2 regions of the Kluyvera sp. 1366 genome follow, and region 2 is predicted to be linked to the other one. Evidence: predicted binding sites of a transcription regulator. Region 2 holds the regulator's gene; the other holds the start of a gene.

Region 1 (9,118 bases), on a different contig from region 2:
ATCAGGGACGCAAGCTGTACGAGTACGCACGTGAAGGCATAACCGTGCCGCGTGAAGCGCGCCCGATCAAAGTGTTTGAGCTGCAGTTTATTCGCTGGGAAGGTGATGAACTGGAGCTGGAGATTCACGTCTCTAAAGGCACTTACATCCGCACTATCATCGACGATCTCGGTGAACGGCTTGGCTGCGGTGCGCACGTTATCATGCTGCGTCGTCTGCAGGTGGCGCGTTATCCGATCGAAAGAATGGTGACGCTGGAGCAGCTGCAGGAAGTGGCGGCCACCGTCAACATGGCGGAAACGCCGGATTACAGTGCGCTCGATGCGTTATTGCTGCCGATGGATAGTCCGGCAGAAGAGTTCCCGATGGTGAATTTGCTGCCTACGGTGGCGGCTTATTTCAAACAAGGTATGCCGGTTCAGGTGGCGGATGCGCCGGAACAGGGATTGGTGCGCGTGACGGAAGGTGATGAGCACAAATTCATTGGTATGGCCGAAATTGCCGACGATGGGCGCGTGGCGCCGCGTCGTCTGGTGGTAGAATTTCCTGCGTAATCAAGCCTTTCGCATTTGACCTAACGGCGCATTTGCGTTGCTATCAGGCGAAGAGTAGAATGGCGCGGCTTTAAAAGCGGGCTGCTGAATTAGAGATCGGCACCCATACATTCATTATCCAACGGAGTTTATTATGTCTCTAAGCGTAGAAGCTAAAGCAGAGATCGTTGCTAAATACGGTCGTGGTACCAACGACAGCGGTTCAACTGAAGTTCAGGTTGCTCTGCTGACTGCTCAGATTAACCACCTGCAGGGTCACTTCTCTGAGCACAAGAAAGATCACCACAGCCGTCGCGGTCTGCTGCGCATGGTATCTCAGCGTCGTAAGCTGCTGGACTACCTGAAGCGTAAAGACGTTGCTCGCTACACCGGTCTGATCGAAAGCCTGGGTCTGCGTCGCTAAGTCTGAAGAATCTGATCAAGGATGTAGCGCATGCACCATGCAAAAAAACGCATCTGACGATCAGATTTGTGCGAGTTTCGCGAAAAGGGGGCCTTTATGGCCCCTTTTTTCGAGCAATCCGCAGCAATCCGGACCAAACTCATGTATTGTTGCAGAGAGTGATCTTTGCTTGCAGAGGTTCGCGCGGCTAATGAGAGGCTTTACCGCATGGGCGGTTAAGGTTGTCATTAGTCGCGAGGATGCAACTGAAGATCGGTAATCCCCGGCGCGCCAGAATGGGCTGCGCCTCTGAATTTAAGGACTTAAATTTTGCTGAACCCGATCGTACGCAAATTCCAATATGGTCAGCATACCGTCACGCTGGAAACCGGCATGATGGCGCGCCAGGCTACCGCTGCAGTAATGGTGAGCATGGATGACACTGCTGTATTCGTTACCGTTGTTGGCCAGAAAAAAACTAAACCAGGTCAGGATTTCTTCCCGCTGACGGTTAACTATCAGGAGCGTACTTACGCTGCTGGTCGTATCCCGGGTAGCTTCTTCCGTCGTGAAGGCCGTCCAAGCGAAGGCGAAACCCTGATCTCACGCCTGATTGACCGTCCAGTTCGTCCGCTGTTCCCGGAAGGCTTCATTAACGAAGTGCAGGTTATTGCAACCGTTGTTTCTGTTAACCCACAGGTTAACCCAGACATCGTTGCGATGATCGGTGCCTCTGCTGCGCTGGCTCTGTCAGGTCTGCCGTTCAATGGCCCAATCGGCGCAGCGCGCGTGGGTTATATCAACGATCAGTACGTACTGAACCCAACTGCGGATGAAATCAACGAATCACGTCTGAACCTGGTTGTTGCCGGTACCCAGAACGCGGTGCTGATGGTGGAATCAGAAGCTGACATCCTGACCGAAGAACAGATGCTGGGCGCTGTGGTATACGGCCACGACCAGCAGCAGATCGTTATCGAAAACATCAACGCGCTGGTTGCCGAAGCGGGTAAACCACGTTGGGATTGGCAGCCACTGCCAACTAACGATGCACTGATCGCACGCGTTACTGCACTGGCAGAAGCGGGCATCAGCGACGCTTACCGCATCACTGATAAGCAAGAGCGTTACACTCAGGTTGGCGCAGTGAAAGACGCGACCATCGCTGCACTGCAGGCTGAAGATGAAACGCTGGATGCTGGCGATATCGCTGACATCGTGCACGATCTCGAGAAGAGCGTTGTTCGTAGCCGCATCATCCGTGGCGAACCGCGTATCGATGGCCGTGAGAAAGATATGATTCGTGGCCTGGATGTGCGCACTGGCGTACTGCCACGCACGCACGGTTCTTCACTGTTTACCCGTGGTGAAACGCAGGCGCTGGTTACCGCAACATTGGGTACCGCACGTGATGCGCAGAATCTGGATGAGTTGATGGGCGAGCGTACCGATAGCTTCCTGTTCCACTACAACTTCCCTCCATACTGCGTGGGCGAAACCGGTATGGTTGGCTCACCGAAGCGTCGTGAAATTGGTCACGGTCGTCTGGCGAAGCGCGGCGTGCTGGCAGTAATGCCTAAGCAAGCGGATTTCCCCTACACCGTGCGTGTGGTTTCAGAAATCACCGAATCTAACGGTTCTTCTTCAATGGCTTCCGTGTGCGGTGCTTCTCTGGCACTGATGGATGCTGGCGTACCGATCAAAGCAGCCGTAGCCGGTATTGCGATGGGTCTGGTTAAAGAAGCCGACAACTTTGTGGTTCTGTCTGATATCCTGGGTGACGAAGATCACCTCGGCGATATGGACTTTAAAGTAGCGGGTAGCCGCGATGGTATCACTGCGCTGCAGATGGATATCAAAATTGAAGGCATCACCCGCGAAATCATGCAGGTTGCTCTGAACCAAGCGAAGGGTGCGCGTCTGCACATTCTGAGCGTGATGGAACAGGCAATCAGCACGCCGCGTCAGGAAATTTCTGAGTTCGCGCCGCGCATTTACACCATCAAAATCAGTTCAGACAAGATCAAAGATGTCATCGGTAAAGGCGGCTCAGTGATCCGTGCGCTGACCGAAGAAACCGGCACCACCATCGAAATCGAAGATGACGGTACCGTGAAGATTGCTGCTACTGATGGCCTGAAAGCCAAAGAAGCCATTCGTCGTATCGAAGAGATCACTGCTGAGATCGAAGTTGGTCGCGTTTACTCTGGTAAAGTGACACGTATCGTTGATTTCGGTGCCTTCGTGGCAATCGGCGGCGGTAAAGAAGGTTTGGTGCACATCTCTCAGATCGCCGACAAGCGCGTAGAGAAAGTGACCGATTACCTGCAGATGGGCCAGGAAGTTCCAGTGAAAGTCATGGAAGTGGACCGTCAGGGCCGTGTACGCCTGAGCATCAAAGAAGCGACAGAGCAGAAACCAGCGGAAGAAGTTGCTACCGCTGCATCTGATGCATCTGACGCCGAGTAAGCGTTTACCGATTTACCTCTCCCTGCTTTGCGGGGAGAGGTGTTTAGATCATCGCGAGGGCGGGAATCCTTGTGCACAGCAGGAGGATGACAGGATGGTTGTCCCAATGTTTGTATTCGGGAGTGGGAAATGAAGCCTTTTTTGCGCTGGTGTTTTGTTGCGACAGCTATCACGCTGGCAGGATGCAGCAACTCCAATTGGCGTAAGAACGAAGTTCTGGCAGTACCTTTGCAGCCCACACTGCAGCAAGAGGTGATCCTGGCGCGAATGGAACAAATTCTTGCCAGTCGTGCCCTGACCGATGATGAACGCGCACAGCTATTATATGAGCGCGGAGTGTTGTATGATAGTTTGGGTCTGAGGGCATTAGCGCGGAACGATTTTTCGCAAGCGCTGTCTATAAGACCAGATATGCCTGAGGTATTCAACTATCTCGGTATATACTTAACGCAGGCAGGTAACTTTGATGCTGCCTATGAAGCGTTTGATTCTGTACTTGAGCTTGATCCAACTTACAACTATGCGCATTTAAACCGTGGTATCGCCCTCTATTACGGCGGTCGATACAAGTTAGCGCAAGATGATCTGCTGGCGTTTTATCAAGACGATCCTAACGATCCATTCCGCAGCCTTTGGCTCTATCTCGTTGAAAGCGATATGGATGCCGACAAGGCAAAAGTTACGCTGAGACAGCGTCATGACAAAGCGGTTCGCGATCAATGGGGATGGAATATTGTCGAGTTCTACCTTGGCGACATCAGTGAAAAAACGCTGATGGAACGTCTCAAGGCGGACGCAACGGATAACACCTCGCTCGCTGAACATCTCAGTGAAACCAACTTCTATTTAGGTAAGTATTACCTAAGTCTGGGGGAGAAGGACGACGCGAAAGCGTTGTTCAAACTGGCGGTGGCCAACAACGTTAATAACTTTGTTGAGCACCGATACGCATTGTTGGAACTGGCGCAACTCGGCCAGACACAAGACGATTTATCAGAATCTGACCAGCAATAGCTGACGAACTTTTATTGCCTGAATACCTGTAAAGTCATCATCTTCAGAGATGAGGGCTTTTCTGTTCGTCAAAACTTCTAATTTGAGCCGGTTCACACTTTTTGATGAAAATGACTGAAAGTTTTCACGACGAGTTATGTAGACTGGCCGCCGCAATCTAAGAGGCACGTGTACTACATGACTGATATTCAAACCACTTTTGCTGACCTTGGCCTGAACGCCGACATCCTCGAATCACTGAACGGTATGGGCTACGTAAAGCCTTCTCCAATCCAGGCTGAGTGTATTCCTCACCTGCTGGCTGGCCGTGACGTGTTGGGTATGGCGCAGACCGGTAGTGGTAAAACTGCGGCATTCTCACTGCCGCTGCTAAACAACATTGATCCTACTGTTAAAGCACCGCAAATTTTGGTGCTGGCACCTACCCGCGAATTGGCGGTACAGGTTGCTGAAGCCGTCACAGAATTCTCTAAACACATGCGTGGCATTAACGTGGTAGCCCTGTACGGCGGCCAACGTTATGACGTACAGCTGCGCGCACTGCGTCAGGGACCACAAGTTGTTGTCGGTACCCCTGGTCGTCTGCTGGATCACCTGAAGCGTGGCACGTTAGATCTGTCTAACCTGCGCGGTCTGGTGCTGGACGAAGCGGATGAAATGCTGCGTATGGGCTTCATCGAAGACGTTGAAACCATCATGGCGCAGATTCCAGACGGTCATCAGACCGCGCTGTTCTCAGCCACCATGCCAGAAGCGATTCGTCGTATTACCAAGCGCTTCATGAAAGATCCACAGGAAGTGCGCATCCAGTCAAGCCTGACTACGCGCCCGGACATTTCTCAGTCTTACTGGACCGCTTACGGCCGTAAAACTGATGCGCTGGTTCGTTTCCTGGAAGCGGAAGATTTCGATGCAGCCATCATCTTCGTGCGTACCAAAAATGCCACGCTGGAAGTGGCCGAAGCGCTGGAGCGCAGCGGTTATAACAGCGCAGCACTGAACGGCGACATGAACCAGGCACTGCGTGAGCAGACGCTGGAGCGTTTGAAAGATGGTCGTCTCGACATCCTGATCGCAACCGACGTTGCAGCACGTGGTCTGGACGTTGAGCGTATCAGTCTGGTCGTAAACTTTGATATCCCAATGGATGCAGAGTCTTACGTTCACCGTATCGGCCGTACCGGCCGTGCTGGTCGTGCAGGTCGTGCGTTGCTGTTCGTCGAGAACCGCGAGCGTCGTCTGCTGCGCAACATCGAACGCACCATGAAGCTGACTATTCCAGAAGTTGAGCTGCCGAACGCAGAACTGCTGGGTGAGCGTCGTCTGGCTAAGTTCGCGGCTAAAGTACAGCAGCAGCTGGAAAGCAGCGATCTGGACCAGTACCGCGCACTGCTGAGCAAAATGCAGCCGGGCGAAGATCTGGATATCGAAACGCTGGCCGCAGCACTGCTGAAAATGGCTCAGGGCGAACGTCCACTGATTCTGCCACCAGAAGCACCGCGTCCAGCGCGTCGCGAGTTCAGCGATCGTCCTGACCGTGGTGAGCGTCGCGATTCACGTGATTCTCGTGGTCCACGCGAAAGCCGTGACAGCCGTGATGGTGATCGTCCACGTCGTGAACGTCGTGACGTTGGCGAAATGCAGCTGTACCGCATTGAAGTGGGCCGTGATGATGGTGTTGAAGTTCGTCACATCGTTGGCGCGATCGCTAACGAAGGTGACATCAGCAGCCGTTACATCGGTAACATCAAGCTGTTTGGTACTCACTCAACCATCGAACTGCCGAAAGGCATGCCGGGCGAAGTGCTGCAGCACTTCACTCGTACGCGTATTCTGAACAAACCGATGAATATGCAGCTGATGGGTGATGCGCCAGTGCACGAGCGTAGCGAACGTCGTCCATCTGCTGGCGGCGAACGTCGTGGCAATGGCGCACCGCGCGGTGATGGTGCTCCACGTGGCGAAGGCGCTCCACGTCGCTTCTCCGAACGTCGTGAAGGTGGCCGTGAAGGCGGACGCTTCAGCCGTGAAGGTGGTCGTGGCCCGCGTCCAGAAGGCGCTGCTGCACCACGTCGTCGTGACGCATAAGCGATAAACGCGAAAAGTAAAAAGGGACGCTAATGCGTCCCTTTTTTTATGCCTGTGGAAAGTAAATTTTACACGCCACCAGCAATCAGCACGCGTTCACCGCTAACGTAAGCTGACTCTTCTGACGCCAGAAACAGCGCCACCTGCGCCACATCTTCCGGCAAGCCAAAGCGTCCGAGCGGCGTTGCCGCTATCAGCTGTGCTTTCAACTCCGGGTGCATCTTCTTCGCCGCCAGCAAACCTTCAGTCAAAATAATGCCGGGTGCTAACGCATTGACGCGAATATTACGTGGCCCAAGCTCGCGTGCGAGGCCCTGCGTTAAGGTATCGATCGCGCCTTTGGTTGCTGCCCAAAGCACCGAGCCGGGCGTGCTGCGTTGGCTATTTAAAGCGCTAAGGTTGATGATGGAACCGCCGCGTGCGGGGAAATGTTTTGCCGCCTGCTGACACACCAGCAAGGTACCCAGCAGATTCACATTCAGCTGCTGCTGCATCTCGCTGAGGCTAAGCTCGGCAAAGTCACCGTGGTGAAAAATGCCGGCGTTATTCACCACAATATCGGGCGCGCCAAACTGCTCAATGCTGCTAGCGAACAAGCGCTGCACATCGGCCTCGCGTGAGATATCAGCCTGTACGGCGATGGCGTCGCTACCCAGCGCCTGAATGTCGGTCACCACATCCGCCGCACCCACTTCGTCCTGAAGATAATTCACCACTACCCGAGCACCGGCCGCCGCGAAAGTCATGGCGATGGCGGCACCAATGCCTTTCGAAGCGCCCGTCACCAGCGCAATTTTACCTTCAAGTGTTTTCATCGTGTCTCTCCACCTGAGATTTCGGGGAAAATAAAGCATGCGCTGTCCATACAATCGGGTGGTAGCGCAATCCTGCAAGCTTCTTGCACGATCCTGCAAATCTGCTGTTCAAGGACTAGTCGCAGCGCCAACCACAAGCGAGAATATTAAATCAGTGATTTCTTACCGCGGAGCACCGAGCGCATGATTCATCAGGAACAATGGCAGCAGTTGGTGACAATTATTGCTCGCCACGCACCGCAGGATGGTCGTCACTATTGCCCAATCGATTTTCTCTCTTTCGGCCGCAGTTCTCAGCCCACCAGTTTGGCGCATGTGGCGACCTGGGCGAGCTTTGCCCTGATCGCGCAGGGGCAAAAAGCGCTGCGCATGGGTGATGAAGTGATGCATTACGGGCCGGGCGATTTACTGTTGGTGACGCTTGATATGCCGGTGCAATCCTGCGTGGTCATGGCAACGCCAGAGAAACCGAATCTTGGTGTGGGCATCACCATCAACGAAACGCGTCTGATGCGTTATCTGGAACACTTTCCGCACCATCAACTCGGCAGCACGGCGGTGAGCGAGCGCGGTATCGCCGTGCATAAAGTCGCGCCCCCGTTGGTGGATGCGGTGATGCGTTTGGTCGAGTTGCTGGATCACCCGCAGGACATTGCTGCGCTGGCACCGTTGATTGAGCAGGAGATTTTCTATCGTTTGCTGACTGGACCCGAAGGGCCGCGCATTCTCAACATGGCGTTGACGGAACGGCCAGGCAACAAAGTGGCGCGCGCCGCGCGTTGGCTACGCGAAAACTTTCATCAGCCGTTGAAAATGGATTTTCTGGCGAGCAGCGTAGGGATGAGTATTTCGTCGCTGCATCATCACTTTAAAGCGGTAACGGCGATGACGCCGATGCAGTATCAAAAGCAGCTGCGGCTCAACGAGGCGCGGCGTTTGATGTTGATTGAGAAGCTGGATGCCGGCACGGCGGGTTATCGGGTGGGTTATCAAAGTGCTTCGCAGTTCAGTCGCGAATACAGCCGTTTTCACGGTCAGTCACCGGCGCGAGACGTGCGAACCATTGCGGTGGGCCCAGAGTGGTTAAACCCACCGCAATGAGGTTTACAGCGTGCGCGCTGCTTCCATTGCCAGCGCGAAGGAGCGCAGACGCGCCTGCGAATCGTAAATCTGGCCGTTAACCATAATCTCGTCCGCCTGGGTTTCACGCATCAGCGCGGCGAGGCCGCTGCGGACTTTATCGCTATCGCCGACAATCGACATGCTGAGTGCCTGCTGCACGCCATATTGCTCGGACGGCGACCACAGATTATCCATGTTCTCCACCGGCGCAGGTAGCGGACCCGGTTTGCCGCGACGCAGGTTAATAAACTGCTGCTGCATCGAGGTGAACAGGAAGCGGGCGTCACGTTCGCTATCGGCTGCGACGACGTTGACGCACACCATCGCATACGGCTTCGCCAGACGTGTGGAAGGTTTGAATTTCTCACGATAGAGATGCAGCGCCTGGAACAGCAGATCCGGCGCGAAATGCGAGGCAAATGCAAACGGCAAACCCAGCTGAGCGGCCAGTTGCGCGCTGTACAGGCTGGAACCGAGCAGCCACACCGGAATTTTCAATCCTAAACCTGGAACCGGTTGTACTGGTGGATGTTCTCCCTCTTCGGCGTCAAACCAGCGAATCAGTTCAGAGACATCTTCCGGAAAACTATCTGCCTGGCCGCTGGAAAGATGACGACGCAACGCCAGCATGGTGCGTTGGTCGGAACCCGGCGCGCGGCCCAGTCCCAAATCGA
Region 2 (9,118 bases):
GCTGAGAGGCCAGCAGGAAAGCTTCAATCGGCAGCTTTTGCGTGGCGGCGACCGCCAGCGGGCTGGAACCGATATTACCAATCTGCACGTCGCCCGACGCCAGTGCACGTAACACGCTGGCCCCGCTATCAAATTTGCGCCAGTCGACGGTAGCACCGCTCTCTTTGGCGAAGGTGTTATCCGCCTGCGCCACTTTGGCTGGTTCAGCCGAGGTCTGATACGCCACGGTAACGTTGACCGCTTGCGCCTGGAACGCCATCAGGGCCAGAGCCGCTGTGACCGCCGTTATTGTTTTTTTCATTGCCATCATCATTCACCCTAATGTGTTTTGTCTGGGCAGTTTCTCCAGCAACAGTAATTTCATAAAGGAATTAAAAATTATCCCTAATGACGATCCGTTCTTAGATCAACATCGGGCAAGGCTATGCAAAAAGTGCAAATGGAAAGAAAAGGGAAAGCGGTAAATATGTCACACGCTCACATGGCAGCTGTGATATTGATAGAGATCTCATTTTTTAACTCTTTACTAACGGTCCTGAATCCATGTCGATAGAGAAAGTCGCACACCTGGCTGGCGTGTCAAAAGCCACCGTTTCACGGGTTTTGAACCAGAATCCCGGCGTGCGCCCGGATACGCGTGCCAAAGTGCTGGCGGCCATCGACATCTGCGACTATCAGCCCAACCTACTGGCGCGCCAGCTGCGCACTTCGCAAAGCCATATGTTGTTAGTGCTGATTCCCGACATCACCAATCCGTTCTGCTCACGCGTGGTTCAGGGCATTGAAGCCGAAGCTGAAGCGCAGGGTTACCACATTCTGCTGTGTAACTCAGGATCGCAGCTGCGGCGCGAAGCGGCCTACATTGCGCTGCTCACCGGCAAAGTGGTCGACGGCGTGATCACCATGGATGCCGCCAGCAGCCTGCATGAGCTGAAAGAATTGATTGGCGATCAGCCTTGGGTGCAGTGCGCGGAATACGATCCGTCAATCGCCGCCTCAAGCGTGGCGATTGATAATAAAGAAGCGGCTTTCGAAACCGTGCGTTATCTGGCGAGCAAAGGCCGACGTCGTATTGCGCTGGTGAACTGTGATATGCGCTACCTCTATTCACATAAGCGTGAAGAGGGATATCGCGCGGCGCTGGAGCAGCTGGATCTCAGCTGGTGCGGTGTGGCTTACGCCGAGAATATCACCTGCGAAGCGGGCAGTGCGGCTTTGCGCGAACTGCTCACGCAGCCGGAACCGCCGGATGCGGTGTTTGCGGTATCAGATGTGTTGGCGGTCGGCGTCATCCACGCGGCGTTGGAAGCAGGTTTACGCGTACCGGAAGATTTAGCGGTGGTGGGATTTGATGGCATCAACTTTACCAGCAGCCTGAATCCACCGCTGACCACGATTGAGCAGCCGATGAATCGTATGGGTGTGCGCAGCGTACAGCTGTTGCTGCAACGCATCCGCCAGCCTAACGCGTCGGTAGTCCATGAAGTGTTGCCGTGGAAGCGCGTTGAACGCGCTTCCAGCTAACTTAGCGCCAAATCAGCAATACGCAGGCAGCGGTGAGCAAGCCCATCGCCAGATTGAAGATTTTCCACGCGCGTGGGCTGCGCAGCAGACGTCCAATCAGCGAGCCAAAGCCCATCCAGATCACCCCGGAAACCACGTTCACCATGAACATGCCGATGCTGATCGCCACCACCGAATGCAGATATTCGCTGCCCGCCAGGCTGAAGCTGGCCACCGCGCCGAGCGCCATCAGCCATGCTTTCGGGTTGATCAACTGCAGCAAGCCGCCTTGCCAGAAAGGCATCTGCTTCACCGTGACAGCGTCGGTTTCCAGTTTTTCATACTCGGCGCTAGCGATTTTCCATGCCAGCCACAGCAGATAAAGGCTACCGGCAATCTTCAGGATGAGATGCAGCGAGGGATAAAGCAGGATGAGGCCGCCGATGCCAAATGCCACCATTAGCAACATGACTTGCATACCAATCATGATACCAATCAGCAGCGGAATGGTGCGCAGGAAGCCAAAATTAGCACCCGAGGCGGTAAGTAACATATTATTGGGCCCGGGCGTGATGGCCGCGACCCAGAGAAAACCTAACATTGATAAAAAAAGACTCAGTTCCATGTATATTCGGGTGCTCCTCACCCAGTAAAGCGAACAACCCATCGAAGCTATCAGCGACTTATGCATCAGACAAGCCTTTACCCAAGCTATTTTGATCGCCCCAGCGGCGAGCGTTTTAAACCCCTGCGCGGATTCAGTAACGCGCATCTGCAAACGCTGCTGCCGCGTATTCTGCGGCGCCGCGTTACGTTACGTCCGCACTGGCAGCGTCTTGACCTGCCGGACGGCGATTTTGTCGATTTAGCGTGGAGTGAAGATCCGGCGCAGGCGCGTCATAAACCGCGCATGGTGATGTTTCACGGACTGGAAGGCAGCTTTCGCAGCCCGTATGCGCACGGCCTGATGCAGGCGTGTCAGGCACGCGGCTGGCTGGCGGTGGTAATGCACTTTCGCGGCTGCAGCGGCGAGCCTAATCGCTTAAAGCGCATCTATCACTCCGGTGAAACCGAAGACGCCACCTACTTCCTTCACTGGCTGCAGCGCGAATGGGGCAGCGTACCCACCGCCGCCGTCGGCGTTTCGCTGGGCGGCAACATGCTCGCTTGCCTGCTGGGTCAGCAAGGTCACGACGTGCCGATTGATGCCGGCATCGCCATCTCAGCGCCGCTGGCGCTCGAGCCTTGCAGCGGCAAGCTGGATGTGGGGTTTTCACGCTTTTATCAGCACTATTTACTGACGCAGCTGAAAAAGAACGCCACGCGCAAACTGCGCGCCTGGCCTGGCACGCTGCCGGTCGATCTCAGCCAGTTACGTGCTTTCCGCCGCTTACGCGAGTTCGATGATGCGATAACCGCACGTGCGCACGGTTTTATTGACGCCAACGACTATTATCAACGAGCCAGCGCGATGCCGTTGCTGACCGGCGTGCGTAAACCGCTGTTGATCATTCACGCGCAAGACGATCCCTTTATGACCGATGCCGTTATTCCGCAACCTGACCAGCTGTCAGCCTCCATTCAGTATCAGCTGACGCAGCAAGGCGGCCACGTCGGTTTCGTCGGCGGCACCGTTCTTAAACCGAAAATGTGGCTGGAACAGCGCGTGCCCGACTGGCTCTCAACCTATCTGGATGTGTAATTGTGATTATTCCCTGGCAAGAACTCGAAGCGGACACGCTGGAAAACCTGATTGAAACCTTCGTGTTACGCGAAGGCACTGATTACGGCGAGCAGGAACGCAGTTTGCTGCAAAAAGTCGCCGACGTACGCCGCCAACTGGAGCGCGGCGACGTGGTGCTGGTGTGGTCGGAACTGCATGAATCGATCAATATTATGCCGAAGGGTGAATTCCGCGGCTGATGCACCCCGCGGCAATTCGTGGTAACAATGCTCATCGCCGGACTTCACAGGGAGCTCTGTTATGTCAGCCAGGCATCCAATTATTGCCGTCACCGGTTCCAGCGGCGCCGGAACCACCACCACCAGCCTCGCCTTCCGTAAGATTTTCCAGCAGCTGAATTTGCATGCGGCGGAACTCGAAGGCGACAGTTTCCATCGCTACACACGTCCGGAAATGGACATGGCGATCCGCAAGGCGCGCGATCTCGGGCGCCACATCAGCTACTTCGGCCCGGAAGCCAACGACTTCGGCCTGCTGGAGCAGACGTTTAAACATTACGGCCAAACCGGCCTTGGCGAATCGCGCAAATATCTGCATACCTACGATGAAGCCGTGCCGTGGAATCAGGTGCCGGGCACCTTTACGCCGTGGCAGCCGCTGCCGGAAAACACCGATGTGCTGTTCTATGAAGGCTTACATGGCGGTGTGGTCACGCAGCAGCAAAATGTGGCGGAGCATGTCGATCTGCTGGTTGGCGTGGTGCCGATTGTTAACCTTGAGTGGATTCAGAAGCTGGTGCGTGACACCAGCGAGCGCGGCCATTCACGCGAAGCGGTGATGGATTCGGTGGTACGGTCAATGGAGGATTACATTAACTTCATCACGCCACAGTTCTCGCGCACCCACATTAACTTCCAGCGCGTGCCGACCGTTGATACCTCAAACCCGTTTGCCGCACGCGAAATTCCGTCGCTCGACGAAAGCTTTGTGGTGATTCATTTCCGTGGTCTGGAAGGCATCGCGTTCCCCTATCTGCTGGCGATGATTCAGGGATCGTTTATTTCCCACATCAATACGCTGGTGGTGCCGGGTGGCAAAATGGGATTGGCGATGGAGCTGATTATGCTGCCGCTGGTACAGCGACTGATTGAAGGGAAGCGGATTGAATAAGCGAAGTCATTCCGTAGCGGCGCAATTTATTGCGCAATAAATTGCGCCGCTACAATCCGAGTTATAACTCGATCACTTCATAGCTGTGGGTAATTTCCACGCCTTTACCCAGCATGATCGCTACCGAACAATATTTTTCCGCTGACAGATCAACCGCACGCGAAACGGCCTTATCGCTCAACGCTTTACCGCTAACGATAAAATGCAGGTTGATGTGGGTAAAAATGCGTGGCGCTTCTTCACGGCGTTCCGATGTGAGCTTCACTTCGCAATCGGCCACATCGCTGCGCCCTTTTTGCAGGATCGACACCACATCAATAGCACTACAGCCGCCCGCGGCCATCAGCACCATTTCCATTGGACTTGGCGCTTTATCACCGGAATTACCATCCATCAATACCTGATGGCCGGATGAGGATTCTCCGAGAAAGGTAAGACCTTCCACCCATTTCACTCGTGCCTGCATGATTCTTTCTCCTGAAGCGGCGGTTTTGCCGCCAGAGTACGCTTTCACCTGACAAACAGCAATCCAGAGTAATCCCCCTTCTGCTGAAGCGAGACAACACAAGACAGCTCGCAAAAGCTGTGCTACAAACAGTGCTGAAAATATTTTCGTCATCACAGACGAAGGCCGGAAGAATCAAAAGCGTAGCTTAAGAGTCCACCCGGAATAATTTTTCCTTTACTGGAAACGCTCGACGATTAAACCGCCTGACAGGGAAAAAATGCCCCCTGTGTTTTGGGCACGATTACAACAGAGGATAATAGCGAATGGTTCTCGGCAAACCGCAAACAGACCCTACACTCGAATGGTTCCTGTCCCATTGCCATATTCACAAATATCCATCCAAAAGCACGCTCATCCATCAGGGTGAGAAAGCGGAAACGCTGTACTACATCGTAAAAGGTTCCGTAGCGGTACTGATTAAAGATGAAGAAGGCAAAGAGATGATTCTCTCCTACCTCAATCAGGGGGATTTCATCGGCGAACTCGGTCTTTTCGAAGAAGGCCAGGAACGCAGTGCTTGGGTGCGTGCGAAGTCTGCCTGCGAAGTGGCTGAAATTTCATACAAAAAATTCCGTCAGCTGATTCAGGTAAACCCGGATATTTTAATGCGACTTTCGTCGCAAATGGCGCGTCGTCTGCAAGTGACATCTGAGAAAGTGGGCAACCTTGCCTTCCTCGATGTCACCGGACGTATTGCGCAAACGCTGCTAAATCTGGCCAAACAGCCAGATGCGATGACTCACCCAGACGGGATGCAAATCAAAATCACCCGTCAGGAGATTGGTCAGATCGTGGGCTGCTCACGCGAAACCGTGGGTCGTATCCTGAAAATGCTGGAAGATCAGAACCTGATCTCCGCACACGGTAAAACCATCGTCGTTTACGGCACCCGCTAATTTCTTCTCACCCACGGCGTGATGGCAACATCGCGCCGTTTCTATTTGCGATGAGCTGATGTGGCGCCGAATCATCTATCATCCCGAAGTTAACTATGCGCTGCGGCAAACGCTGGTGCTGTGCCTGCCTGTGGCTCTCGGTTGGCTGTTTGGCGATCTGCAAAAAGGTCTGCTGTTCTCGTTAGTGCCCGCCTGCTGCAACATGGCGGGACTGGATACGCCGCACAAACGCTTCTTCAAACGCCTGATTGTGGGTGGTTCGCTGTTTGCCACCGGCAGTTTCCTGATGCAAATCCTCACCGCTTACCAGATACCGCTGCCGCTGATTTTACTGGCGCTGCCGCTGCTGATTGGCGTAACCGGCGAAATCGGCCCGCTGCACGCGCGCCTGCTGCCCGCCACACTCATCGCCGCCATCTTTACGCTCAGCTTAGTGGGACGCATGCCGATATGGGTGCCGCCGCTGCTCTATATTGGCGGCACGCTGTGGTACGGCTTGTTCAACTGGTTCTGGTTCTGGCTGTGGAAAGAGCAGCCGATGCGCGAATCGCTCAGCCTGCTGTTCCGCGAGCTGGCGGATTACTGCGATGCCAAATACACCTTACTGACGCAGCTGACCGATCCGGAGAAAGCGCTGCCGCCGCTGCTGGCGCGCCAGCAAAAGGCGGTCGACCTCATTACCACCTGTTATCAGCAAATGCATATGCTGTCGGCGAGCCGCGATAACAGCCACAAACGCCTGACGCGCGCTTTCCAGGTGGCGCTGGATTTACAGGAACACATCTCCGTGAGTTTGCATCAGCCCGAAGAGGTGCAGAAGCTGGTTGAGGAGAGCCACGCCGAAGCGGTGATTCGCTGGAACGCCAAGATTATCTCGGCGCGGCTGCGCGTGCTGGCGGATGCGATTCTCTACCATCAGCTGCCGGACCGTTTTCACATGGAGAAACAGCTCGGCGCGCTGGAGAAAATTGCACGCCAGCATCCGGATAATCCGGTCGGCAACTTCTGCCTGTATCACTTCAGTCGCATCGCCCGCGTGTTGCGTACGCAGAAGCCGCTCTACACGCGTGACCTGATGGCCGATCGCCAGCGCCGTTTGCCGCTGTTGCCGGCGCTGCGCAGTTATCTGTCATTCAAATCCACCGCGTTACGCACCGCAGCCCGCTTCGCTGTGATGCTGATGTTTGGCAGCTCGCTGGCGCTGTTCTTTAACATCCCCAAACCTTACTGGATTCTGATGACCATCATGTTCGTCAGCCAGAACGGTTACAACGCCACGCGCGTGCGTATTCAGCACCGTGCGCTGGGTACTTTCGCCGGATTGCTGATCGCCGCCGCGTCGCTGCAGCTGGCGGTGCCGGAATCGATCACGCTGCTGTTTATGCTGGGGATTACGCTGGCGAGCTATCTGATCACGCGGAAATATTATGGCTGGTCGATGATTGGCTTTACCGTCACGGCGGTGTATTCGCTGCAATTGCTGTCGCTGAACGGCGCACAGTTTCTGCTGCCGCGCATGATGGATACCTTGATGGGCTGTTTAATTGCCTTCGCCGGGATGATTTGGCTGTGGCCGCAGTGGCAAAGCGGGCTGCTGCGCAAGAACGCGCATGATGCGCTGGAAGCCTATCAGGAGGCGCTGCAACTGCTGCTGGGGCCGGAACAGTCGCCCGATAAACTGGCTTATCAGCGCATAAAGGTTAATCAGGCGCACAACGCGCTGTTCAACTCATTGAACCAGGCATCGAGCGAGCCGGGCTTTAACCTGCAATATCTGAAAGATATGCGCATGTGGGTTACGCACAGTCAGTTCATCGTCGAGCATATTAATGCCATGACGATTCTGGCGCGCGAGCACACCATGCTGACATCGAAGCTGGCAGAAGGTTATCTGCAATCCTGTGAAATCGCGCTGCAGCGTTGTCAGCAGCGGCTGGCGTATGACGGTCCGGGCAACGACAGCAATATTCTGGAAGCGCCGGAGAATCTTAATGAAGGGCCGGTGACGATTGTCGAACAGCATGTGAAGCGGATCTTGCAGCACCTCAGCGTAATGCACACCATCTCTTCGCTGGCGTGGAGCCAGCGACCGCATCATGGCCGCTGGCTCAAGGTGTTACGTCCGAAAGCGGATTAAGCGGCCAGCACCTTCTCAATCGCGCTGGCGAAACGCGTCATGCCTTCGGCGATATCGGTCGGTTCAATCACCAGCGACGGCACAAAACGGATCACGTCAGTACCGGCGGTGAGAATCATCAGCCCTTCCGCGGCGGAAGCGTTGAGGATGTCACGCGCTTTGCTGGCGAACTGCGGCTTCAGCGCGGCACCAATCAACAGACCTTTGCCGCGAATCTCGCTGAAGATAGCGAATTTGCTGTCGATGGCTTGCAGCGCTTCAACAAACTGCTGACGACGCGCTTCCACACCTTCCAGCACTTCTGGCGCGTTGATGATGTCCAGCGCGGTTTCAGCGATGGCACACGCCAGCGGATTGCCGCCGTAAGTGGTGCCGTGCACGCCCGGCGCCATTACTGAGGCGATTTCGTTGGTGGTCAACATCGCACTCACCGGGAAACCGCCGCCCAGCGCTTTGGCGGTGGTGAGGATATCGGGCTTGATACCGTAATGTTCATACGCAAAGAGTTTGCCGCTGCGTCCCATGCCGCTCTGCACTTCATCCAGCACCAACAGCGCATGATGTTCATCACAGAGTGCGCGCAGGCCTTGCATAAATTCTGGCGTAGCCGGCATCACGCCGCCTTCGCCCTGAATCGGCTCGACCACGATGGCGCAGGTATGGTCGTCAATCACCGCTTTCACCGCATCAAGATCGTTGAACGGCACATGTACGATATCCGCCGGTTTTGGACCGAAGCCATCAGAATATTTCGGCTGGCCACCCACCGACACGGTGAACAGCGTGCGACCGTGGAAAGCGTTATGGAAGGCGATAATTTTGCTTTTGAACGGGCTGTGTTTTTTGCAGGCGTAATAACGCGCCAGCTTGAATGCCGCTTCATTGGCTTCCGCGCCGGAGTTACCGAAAAACACCCGATCGGCAAAGGTCGCGGCAATCAGTTTACTCGCCAGACGCAGCGCCGGTTCGTTGGTGAACACGTTGCTGGTGTGCCACAGCGTTTCGCCCTGCGTTTTCAGCGTTTCCACCAGCGCCGGATGACAATGGCCCAATGCAGTCACCGCGATACCGCCAGAGAAATCGATATACTCTTTGCCCTGCTGATCCCACACTCGGCTGCCTTTGCCTTTTACCGGCACAAACTGCGCAGGTGCATAAACAGGCAAAATTACGTTATCGAACGTTTCCCGGGTTACCGCTAGTTTTTCCGCTGCCATTGA

Evidence for each region. The regulator CRP, encoded in region 2, controls carbon source genes, mostly activating them, when cyclic AMP is high. The targets are predictions, from matches to a motif close to ATGTGANNNNNNTCACAT.
Region 1: the regulator CRP is predicted to act here: its motif matches at 4,500-4,517, upstream of yrbN (protein YrbN).

Annotation. Positions count from the first base shown of each region.
Region 1 covers NZ_JBTRDW010000005.1:335,162-344,279, reverse strand. The annotation lists gene truB (tRNA pseudouridine(55) synthase TruB) at 1-554, shown strand, start outside; gene rpsO (30S ribosomal protein S15) at 688-957, shown strand; gene pnp (polyribonucleotide nucleotidyltransferase) at 1,267-3,405, shown strand; gene nlpI (lipoprotein NlpI) at 3,535-4,419, shown strand; gene yrbN (protein YrbN) at 4,524-4,580, shown strand; gene ACVLVH_RS13365 (DEAD/DEAH family ATP-dependent RNA helicase) at 4,597-6,507, shown strand; gene ACVLVH_RS13360 (SDR family NAD(P)-dependent oxidoreductase) at 6,576-7,322, opposite strand; gene ACVLVH_RS13355 (AraC family transcriptional regulator) at 7,506-8,423, shown strand; gene ACVLVH_RS13350 (luciferase-like monooxygenase) at 8,427-9,118, opposite strand, start outside.
Region 2 covers NZ_JBTRDW010000010.1:42,020-51,137, forward strand. The annotation lists gene tauA (taurine ABC transporter substrate-binding protein) at 1-310, opposite strand, end outside; gene ACVLVH_RS20525 (LacI family DNA-binding transcriptional regulator) at 544-1,524, shown strand; gene ACVLVH_RS20530 (LysE family translocator) at 1,526-2,128, opposite strand; gene ACVLVH_RS20535 (hydrolase) at 2,189-3,205, shown strand; gene ACVLVH_RS20540 (YheU family protein) at 3,208-3,426, shown strand; gene ACVLVH_RS20545 (phosphoribulokinase) at 3,488-4,357, shown strand; gene ACVLVH_RS20550 (OsmC family protein) at 4,419-4,823, opposite strand; gene crp (cAMP-activated global transcriptional regulator CRP) at 5,129-5,761, shown strand; gene ACVLVH_RS20560 (YccS/YhfK family putative transporter) at 5,820-7,898, shown strand; gene argD (bifunctional acetylornithine/succinyldiaminopimelate transaminase) at 7,895-9,115, opposite strand.